3 regions of the Pseudomonas sp. MF06569 genome follow, and region 3 is predicted to be linked to each of the others. Evidence: predicted binding sites of a transcription regulator. Region 3 holds the regulator's gene; each other region holds the start of a gene.

Region 1 (3,236 bases), on a different contig from region 3:
CGGCCGGGTTGCCGGCGATGGTCACCGACACGGTGCCGTCCTGGCCGACGGTGAAGGTCTGGGCATCGGCGGGCACCACAATCGCCGGTTCCAGGGCAAAGCCGCTGGCGGTGACGATCTGGCCGTTGGCGTCCAGGTGGAAAGTACCGTCACGGCTATAGGCCGTGGTCCCGTCGGGCTGCATGATCTGGAAGAAACCACGGCCATTGATTGCCATGTCCAGCGGCTGGTCGGTGGTCTGCAGGCTACCGGCGGAGAAGTTCTTCTGTGTGCCTACGATGCGCACCCCGGTCCCCACTTGCAGCCCCGACGGCAGTTCGCTGTCCTGGGTCGACTGGGCACCTGGCTGGCGCTTGATCTGGTAGAGCAAGTCCTGGAACTCGGCGCGATCACGTTTGAAACCGGTGGTCGAAACGTTGGCTAGGTTGTTGGAAATGGTGGTCAGGTTGGTGTCTTGTGCAGCCAAACCTGTTTTTGCAACCCACAGTGCCGGAAGCATGGTGCTCTCCTCGCGCGCCGGTTTTTCGGCGCTGCGTTCAAGTAATTAGCTGATGGACAAGACCCGAGTCATGGCCTGGTCGTCTTCTTTGGCGGTGTTCATCATCTTGATGTGCAGTTCGAACTGCTTGGACAGAGCCAGCACCGAGGTCATTTCATCGACGGCATTGACGTTGCTCGCCTCCAGAAACCCCGAGACCACCTGCACGTTGGCATCGGCTGGCGCCGGTTGGCCGTCGTTGGTGTGGATAAGGCCGTCCAGGCCCTTGCTCATGGTTTTCAGGTCTGGCTGGACCAGCTTGATGCGGTCCACTTGTGCCATCACCCGTGGGCCTTCGCCCTGGGCACGAATGCTGATGGTGCCGTCCTGGCCGACTTCGATCTGTTGCTGGGGCGGCACCGCGATCGGCCCGCCGTTGCCCATGATCGGCATCCCGTTGCCAGCACGCAGAATGCCCAGGGCATCCACATTCATGCTCGCGGTACGCACATAGGCTTCACTGCCGTCGGGTGCCTGCACGGCCAGCCAGCCATCGCCGGACACGGCCACATCCAGATCCCGCCCTGTTTCAACCAGAGCGCCGGGAGTGAAGTCGGTCGCGGGGCGTTCGCTCAAGGCAAAGGCACGCGCAGGAAAGCTGTCACCGAACACCGGCATCGAACGGGCCTGTTCCAGGTCACGCTGAAAACCGTTGGTCGAGATGTTCGCCAAATTGTTGGCATGGGCCTTTTGCGCCAGAGCGTTCTGACTGGCGCCGGTCATTGCCACATATAGGTACTTGTCCACAGTCTTTCCTCTGTCTGACGGACGCTTGCCGCCCACCGCTGTACTCCCGTGGTTAAAGCAATTTGCGCACCAACTATTTTTTGACGCCGTGCGGCGCGGGTTTGCGAGGAGATGGGGTGCGATGCCGGGCAAGATCAGCGGGATGAAAACGGCGGAGTTATGCCGGTTGCGGCAATGCATGGCCAGAAACGTGTCGCTGACGACGCAAAACCCGCAAAGCCTTGCGCATCCCTTGCCCCCAACCTGCCTCTGACAACCCTGGCGCCGACAATTCACGCAAACGCTCGGTATTAACCAGTGCGCAAGAAGTTGCACACTTATTACAAGAACAAACTGGCGAACAGTTATCTGCCGACTAGAACACAAGAACCCGAACAGTACTGCGCAACTTCTTGCGCACTTTCATAAGTTTCGTTTATTTGTTTAAACACTTCAGCCCCCTTGCATTGGCAAACTTATATCAACAACCCAAAGAGCATTGATTTTATCGACATCAGACTTGATAGTTACAAGACGCCCGAACTTCAGCTGCGCTCGCGGGCATCTTAATAATCTCACTGATACTTCAAAGACACTTCGCAAACACCCATTGGCATTGCACTGGGCGCTGTTCTTTCAATAAGCCTGACAAGAGACAAGACCCACTCATGAACCGCTTGCATCTTTTGATATCAATCAGCGCCCTCTCGCTACAGGGCTGTGCCGACGTCTTGCCTGACCGACTCGGCGCGCCAATCGAGGGCTATAGCCATACCTCGGCGGCGATCAACCGGTTTTCGGTCAATGGCAATGGCGGACCCAATCTGGCGCCCTACGGATACGGCGGCGGCCAAATGTGCTGCGCCACGCTTCCCGTGAAATGGCACCCCGGCTTGACCGTGGTAGTCGAGTGGGAGAAAGACCCTGATCCGTATGCCTACGGAAGATGGCCTGAGCCGATGTTTTCTGATGGGTGGCGAAAACGTATGGATGAGCACGAAACCCACTACACCCGCCATCGCGCCGTTGTGGCTGTTGCGCCGTATGAAGAACTGGGGGCAATAGATGTGCATTTTCTGCCCTGTAATCAGGTGGCTGTATCAGCAGTTGCAGCTCTCCCCGGCCAGCCGGGTTACCCATTTAACTTCCCTCAAAAAATGCAGGAGCCTGCCACATGCCCGAAACCATGAAACCGCGCCCCAAAAGATCCACTGGCGAATTTCTCAGCCTGACCCCCGACTTCAAAATGGGCGGGCTTCTCCCGCAAACAGCGGGAGATGTGCTTTTCAATTATCGAAAGCAACAGCAAGCCTTCGACCCGTTCGAACAACAGGCGATGGACGCTGCTCATGCAGCCGGATGGGCTTACGCGGGCCGGCCCTGTATGCAGATTGTGACGATCACCCTTTGCTTTGACGGCACCAACAACCATGAACCGACGGACAGCCTGGCTTTACCTTCGACCACTACCAATGTGGCACGTCTGTTTCATGCGAGCTTGGGGGGCTCTGAACATGAAGCCGAGCAGAGAGAGGGTTTTTATCGTTATTACATGCAAGGCGTCGGCACCGAGTTCAAGGAAATAGGCGAATACAAACCTGATAGCCAAGGTTTGACGATGTCGACAGGCGGAGAGAACCGGATCAACTGGGGGCTGACCCGATTGATTGATGCGCTGAAAAGAGCCACTGACCAACCACGCCTTAAAAACTCTGATGCCTACGCCCTGGTACAAAAAATGGGCACCAGTCTCACCGAAGATATGCTCGCAGCATCGGTTTTCAAAAGCAGCTATACCCGCCGCAAGGAAGTGCTGGCCCAGCCCCTGGCCGAACTCAAAGCCCAGATCGACGCCGCCCATGCCGGCAAGACCATCCCGACCATCAAGGCCATACGCCTGTTCGTGTATGGCTTTTCGCGGGGCGCCGCCCAGGCGCGGGCATTTGCCAACTGGCTGGAAGCCCTGACCAAG
Region 2 (3,236 bases), on a different contig from region 3:
GCACGGGTAACGACCATTACTTGACGGCCGTCACCCGGCTGGACGATCAACTGGTCGAAATCATCGATGTCGAGAAGGTACTGGCAGAAGTCTCGCCATCACCTGAAACCATCACCCACGGTGTAGTGGATGTCGAAACCCGGAGCAAGGCACTGTCATTGCGGGTGCTGACCGTCGACGATTCGTCGGTGGCACGCAAGCAGGTAGCCCGTTGCCTGCAAACGGTAGGCGTTGAAGTGGTGTCGTTGAATGATGGCCGTCAGGCGCTGGACTACCTGCGCAAGCTGGTGGAGGAGGGCAAGGACCCGTCTGAAGAATTTCTGATGATGATCTCGGATATCGAGATGCCGGAAATGGACGGCTACACCCTGACTGCTGAAATCCGTAACGATCCGCGGATGCAAAAGCTGCACATCATTCTGCATACTTCGTTATCCGGGGTATTCAATCAGGCTATGGTGAAAAAGGTCGGTGCCGATGACTTTTTGGCCAAGTTCCGACCTGATGACCTGGCATCCCGGGTAGTTGACCGGATAAAAGCAGCAGACCATAGCCAGGGCTCACCCCTGGCGGTCAAATCGATTTAAGAGGCAGGACATTTGTCGACGGCTAATTTGGATTTTGAACAGTTCCGGGTCTTCCTGGAAAAAGCCTGTGGCATTTTGCTGGGTGAAAACAAGCAGTACCTCGTCTCCAGCCGGCTTAACAAGCTGATGGAGCAGCAAGGTATCAAGTCCCTGGGCGAGCTGATTCAGCGTATCCAGAGCCAGCCGCGCAGCGGGCTGCGCGAACTGGTGGTCGATGCGATGACCACCAACGAAACCTTGTGGTTTCGCGACACCTACCCCTTCGAAGTATTGAAGAACAAGGTGCTGCCCGAGCAAATCAAGGCCAGTCCTGGCCAGCGTTTGCGAATCTGGTCGGCGGCCTGTTCTTCGGGGCAGGAGCCGTACTCGTTGTCGATGGCCATTGACGAGTTTGAGCGCAGCAACCTTGGGCAGTTGAAAGCGGGGGTGCAGATTTTTGCCACCGACCTGTCGGCCCAGATGCTCAATACCTGTAAAACCGGCGAATACGACAACCTTGCGATTGGCCGGGGCCTGTCGCCAGAACGCTTGCAGCGCTATTTCGATCCCAAGGGGCCGGGGCGCTGGGTGCTCAAGACGCCGATCAAGAATCGGGTCGAGTTCCGCTCCTTCAACCTGCTGGACAGTTACGCAGGGTTTGGCAAATTCGACATCGTGTTTTGCCGCAACGTGTTGATCTACTTCTCGGCAGAAGTGAAAAAAGACATTCTGCTGCGTATCCACAGCACCTTGAAACCGGGTGGCTATTTGTTTTTGGGCGCCTCTGAAGCCCTCAACGGCTTGCCGGATCACTACCAGATGGTCCAATGCAGCCCGGGAATCATCTACCAGGCCAAATAGACCTCTATCCGTAGTCGCTGCCGCAGGCTGCGAAGGGTTGCGCAGCAACCCGTTTCCCGAGATCGGTGCAAAACCTTTTCAAGGGCCTGCGGCCCTTATCGCAGCCTTCGGCAGCGACTACAAAAAACCTGCTCCAAGCGGCAGAAAAGCGGCAGTCAGCGGTCAACCGTTGCCGCTTTTCTGGCATTGCCGCTGTCCGCAACCCGGCAAACCCTTGAAATACGGGGCTGTAAAAACTGGCACGGGGTTTGCTCTATCCCTGTCATGTAAAACCTGAATCACATTCTCAGGTCAGCCCACAAAGGTTTTCCGACATGAGCATCAGCTTCGATAAAGCGCTCGGTATCCATGAGCAAGCCCTGGGCTTTCGCGCTCAGCGTGCCGAGGTACTGGCCAACAACATCGCCAACGCCGACACCCCGAACTACAAGGCTCGGGATCTGGACTTTGCCTCTGTGCTCGCGGCACAGAGCGACAAAAACCAGAACGGCGCCTTTGCGTTGAACAAGACCAACACTCGCCATATCGAAGCCCAGGGCCTGAGCAGTGGCGACGAGTCGCTGCTGTACCGCACCCCGATGCAGCCCTCGATCGACCAGAACACCGTGGATGCTCAGTTGGAGCAATCGAACTACGCAGAGAATGCGGTCAACTTCCAGGCCAGCTTCACCCTGCTCAACAGCAAATTCAAAGGGCTGATGTCGGCCCTGCGTGGGGAGTAATCCATGTCTCTATCCAGTGTTTTCAATATTGCCGGTAGTGGCATGAGCGCCCAGACCACGCGCCTGAACACCGTGGCCAGCAACATCGCCAACGCCGACACCGTGTCTTCGAGCATCGACCAGACCTACCGTGCTCGTCACCCGGTATTTGCCACTATGTTTCAGGGCGCGCAAAGCACCACCGGCGACTCGCTGTTCCAGAATCAGGACGGTGCAGGCCAAGGTGTGCAGGTGCTGGGCGTGGTTGAGGACCAAAGCGAGCTTCAGGCCCGTTACGAACCTAACCATCCTTCTGCAGACGCCAAGGGCTATGTGTACTACCCCAACGTCAATGTGGTTGAAGAAATGGCTGACATGATTTCTGCCAGCCGTTCGTTCCAGACCAACGCCGAGCTGATGAATACCGCCAAAACCATGATGCAGAAGGTCCTGACCCTCGGTCAGTGATAAGGGGCGACGCAAATGAGTGTGACCGATTCCACCAGCGGCATGACCCTTAACCAGGTGCTTGCCAACTCCGCCCAGGCCAAGACCACCGATACCAGTCTGGCGGCGGCCTCGAAGGCTGCGTCCGGGAACACGGCGCTGGGCAAGGATGCGTTCCTGCAACTGCTGGTTACCCAACTGAAAAACCAGAACCCGCTGGACCCGCAGGACAACACTGCGTTCGTCGCGCAACTGGCCCAGTTCAGCAGCCTGGAAGGCATCACCACGCTCAACGATACGGTCACTTCGCTCTCGGGCAACTTCCAGTCTTCGCAAGCCTTGCAGGCCTCGTCGCTGGTGGGGCGCTCGGTGATTGTGCAAACCGGTGAGGCCTATGTGGACCCCGCCAGCGAAAAGCCATTCAACGGCACCGTGGTGGTCCAGGACGCCAACTCCAATCCCGTGATCAGCATTACCAATGCGGACGGTGAAGTGGTCCGCACGATCGACATGGGCACCCAGAAGGCCGGTAACGCGGGCTTTACCTGGGATGGCAAGGACGACGAAGGCGTGCTGCTGGACAAGGGCTCGTACACCTTCACCGCATCAAGCAAAACCGACACCGGCACGACGGCGCTCACCACCTACCTGCCAGCCACGG
Region 3 (3,236 bases):
GTGGGCGACATCAAGCAAATCATTCACCACCTCAAGGCCAAAGGCATTGGCGTGCTGATCACCGATCACAACGTTCGCGAAACCCTCGACATCTGCGAAACCGCTTATATCGTTAACGACGGCCAACTGATCGCCGAAGGTGATGCAGAAACGATTCTGGCCAACAAGTTGGTGAGAGAAGTTTACCTGGGCCATGAGTTCCGCCTGTAAATCCAGGCATGTCGCGTGTTGTCAGAGCACCAGAGGCAGCAAAAAGTCCCCATGATTTTTATTGCCCGGGCGCTCTCAATTGGTTTACTCCCCCTGCGTGGAAACTAATTGAGAACGCCCCCTAGGCAAACGCACCGGTTTCAGGCATATAATTTGCTTAAGTTTGGCGCTCGCGCGCCCTGTAGTGGATGGCGCCATGTGCGCCGGCGAATAAGGTGTTAAGCCCCTGCCATGAAACCATCGCTAGTCCTGAGAATGGGCCAGCAGCTGACGATGACACCTCAGCTGCAACAGGCCATCCGCCTGCTCCAATTGTCGACCCTCGACCTGCAACAGGAAATCCAGGAAGCCCTGGAGTCCAATCCGATGCTCGAACGCCAGGAAGAAGGCGACGACTTCGACAATGCAGACCCCTTGGCCGACAACATCGAGCAAAAACCCAATTCCGACGTTCAGGAGCCCACCTACCAGGAGCCCGCTCAGACGGTAGACAACCTGGAAGACGGCGACTGGGGCGACCGCATCCCCAATGAGCTGCCTGTGGACACTGCCTGGGAAGACGTCTACCAGACCAGCGCCAGCAGCCTGCCAAGCAACGATGATGACGAGTGGGACTTCACCACCCGCACCTCTGCCGGCGAGAGCCTGCAAAGCCACCTGCTGTGGCAGTTGAACCTTGCGCCGATGTCCGACACCGACCGACTGATCGGTGTGACCCTCATCGACTGCATCAATAACCAGGGCTACCTGGACGAAACCCTCGAGGAAATTCTCGAAGCGTTCGATCCGGAACTGGATATCGAGCTCGATGAAATCGAAGCCGTCCTGCACCGCATCCAGCAATTCGAACCTTCCGGCATTGGTGCGCGCAACCTGGGCGAGTGCCTGCTCCTGCAATTGCGCCAGCTCCCGGCCAAGACACCTTGGCTGAACGAAGCCAAACGCCTGGTCACGGATTACATCGACCTGCTGGGCGCGCGCGACTACAGCCAGCTCATGCGCCGCATGAAGCTCAAAGAGGACGAACTGCGCCAGGTCATCGAGCTGGTGCAAAGCCTCAATCCGCGCCCGGGCTCGCAAATCGAGTCCAGCGAAGCCGAATATGTCGTGCCTGACGTGATCGTTCGCAAGGACAACGAACGCTGGCTGGTGGAGCTCAACCAGGAGTCCGTGCCACGTCTGCGGGTAAACCCGCAATACGCAGGTTTCGTGCGTCGCGCCGACACCAGCGCCGACAACACCTTTATGCGCAACCAGCTGCAAGAAGCACGCTGGTTTATCAAAAGCCTGCAGAGCCGCAACGAAACCCTGATGAAAGTGGCGACCCAGATCGTCGAGCATCAGCGCGGATTTCTGGAATATGGCGACGAGGCCATGAAGCCACTGGTACTGCACGACATCGCAGAAGCCGTGGGCATGCACGAGTCAACCATTTCGCGGGTTACCACGCAGAAATTCATGCATACCCCGCGCGGTATCTATGAGCTGAAGTACTTTTTCTCCAGCCACGTCAGCACCTCTGAAGGCGGCGAATGCTCCTCCACTGCGATCCGTGCCATCATCAAAAAACTGGTTGCAGCTGAAAATCAGAAAAAGCCGTTGAGTGACAGCAAGATCGCTGGTTTACTGGAGGCACAAGGTATTCAGGTAGCCCGTCGCACCGTCGCCAAGTACCGCGAATCCCTCGGGATAGCGCCTTCGAGCGAACGCAAGCGTTTGATGTAAGCCACGGACCCCGGCGTTTCAGTGGCAGGCTGCTCGGCCTGCCGCTTTATGCAATGGCATCAAAGGAGAAACTGTATGCAAGTCAACATCAGTGGACACCAACTGGAAGTCACCGAACCGCTACGCGCTTACATCGGCGAAAAACTCGACCGGCTTGAGCGTCATTTCGACAAGATTACCAACGTACAGGTAACGATGGCGGTCGAAAAACTGAAACAGAAAATCGAAGCCACCTTGCACATCCATGGAGGAGAAGTCGTTGCCAACGCCGAGCATGACGACATGTATGCCGCCATTGATCTGCTCACTGACAAGCTTGATCGCCAACTGAAAAAGCATAAGGAAAAGACCCAAAGCCTGCTCCAGGGCGCGACCGGTCGTTAATACTCCCTACCCATGATCCGACTTGAAAGTATCCTGACCCCCGGCCGTTCCTTGGTGAACGCGCCGGGCGGCAGCAAAAAGCGCGCACTCGAACACATTGCCAACCTGATCAGCCGCGAAGTGCCTGGTCTCGAAATGCAGGATGTTTTTGAGAGCCTTATTGCCCGTGAAAAACTGGGTTCCACCGGTTTTGGTAACGGCATCGCCATACCCCATTGCCGCCTCAAGGGCTGTGAGTCGCCTGTCAGCGCCTTGCTTCACCTCGACGCCCCTATAGATTTCGACGCCATCGATGGCGCGCCGGTCGACCTGCTTTTCGTTTTGCTGGTACCAGAAGCGGCAACCGATGCACACCTGGAACTGCTCCGGCAGATTGCCAGCATGCTCGATCGTAAAGACGTGCGCGATAGACTGCGTAACGCACCCAGCAACGAAGCGTTGTATCAGGTTGTTCTGGACGTACAGAACGGTCATTAATCATGCGCTTAGTCATTGTCAGCGGACGCTCCGGCTCCGGTAAAAGCACTGCCCTCGCCGTCCTTGAAGACAACGGTTTCTATTGCATCGACAACCTTCCGGCAGGCTTGCTGCCGGAACTGGCCGAACGTGCGCTGATTCACACCGAATTGGCGCAACCCCTGGTGGCCGTGTCGATTGACGCGCGAAACCTGCCAAGCCATTTGTCACGCTTTCCCCAGTTGCTTGAAGAGGTTCGCAACCGACACATCCAGTGCGACGTGCTCTACCTGGATGCCGACGAAGAAACCCTGCTCAAGCGCTTCTCGGAAACCCGCAGGCGTCACCCGCTCAGTAGCGCAAGCCGTTCGCTTGCCGAAGCTATTCGCGATGAAACCCAGCTGCTTGGACCGATTGCCGACCTCGCTGACCTGACCATCAACACCACCAATCTGAACCTG

The links. Region 3 encodes sigma-54, which starts transcription at its own class of promoters, with help from an activator protein. Its sites were predicted from a motif close to ANTGGCATNNANNTTGCTNT; they were not measured.
Region 1: the regulator sigma-54 is predicted to act here: its motif matches at 1,340-1,359, upstream of AC19YQ_RS16755 (flagellar basal body rod protein FlgF).
Region 2: the regulator sigma-54 is predicted to act here: its motif matches at 1,663-1,682, upstream of flgB (flagellar basal body rod protein FlgB).

Annotation. Positions count from the first base shown of each region.
Region 1 is NZ_JCBCUZ010000018.1:95,192-98,427, reverse strand. Features, by position in the region: gene flgG (flagellar basal-body rod protein FlgG) at 1-499, opposite strand, end outside; gene AC19YQ_RS16755 (flagellar basal body rod protein FlgF) at 545-1,285, opposite strand; gene tli1a (Tli1a family immunity protein) at 1,933-2,454, shown strand; gene AC19YQ_RS16745 (T6SS phospholipase effector Tle1-like catalytic domain-containing protein) at 2,439-3,236, shown strand, end outside.
Region 2 is NZ_JCBCUZ010000021.1:65,718-68,953, reverse strand. Features, by position in the region: gene AC19YQ_RS18020 (chemotaxis protein CheV) at 1-587, shown strand, start outside; gene cheR (protein-glutamate O-methyltransferase CheR) at 600-1,427, shown strand; gene flgB (flagellar basal body rod protein FlgB) at 1,742-2,149, shown strand; gene flgC (flagellar basal body rod protein FlgC) at 2,153-2,596, shown strand; gene AC19YQ_RS18000 (flagellar hook assembly protein FlgD) at 2,612-3,236, shown strand, end outside.
Region 3 is NZ_JCBCUZ010000010.1:8,849-12,084, reverse strand. Features, by position in the region: gene lptB (LPS export ABC transporter ATP-binding protein) at 1-210, shown strand, start outside; gene AC19YQ_RS11840 (RNA polymerase factor sigma-54) at 442-1,935, shown strand; gene hpf (ribosome hibernation-promoting factor, HPF/YfiA family) at 2,011-2,319, shown strand; gene ptsN (PTS IIA-like nitrogen regulatory protein PtsN) at 2,332-2,796, shown strand; gene rapZ (RNase adapter RapZ) at 2,799-3,236, shown strand, end outside.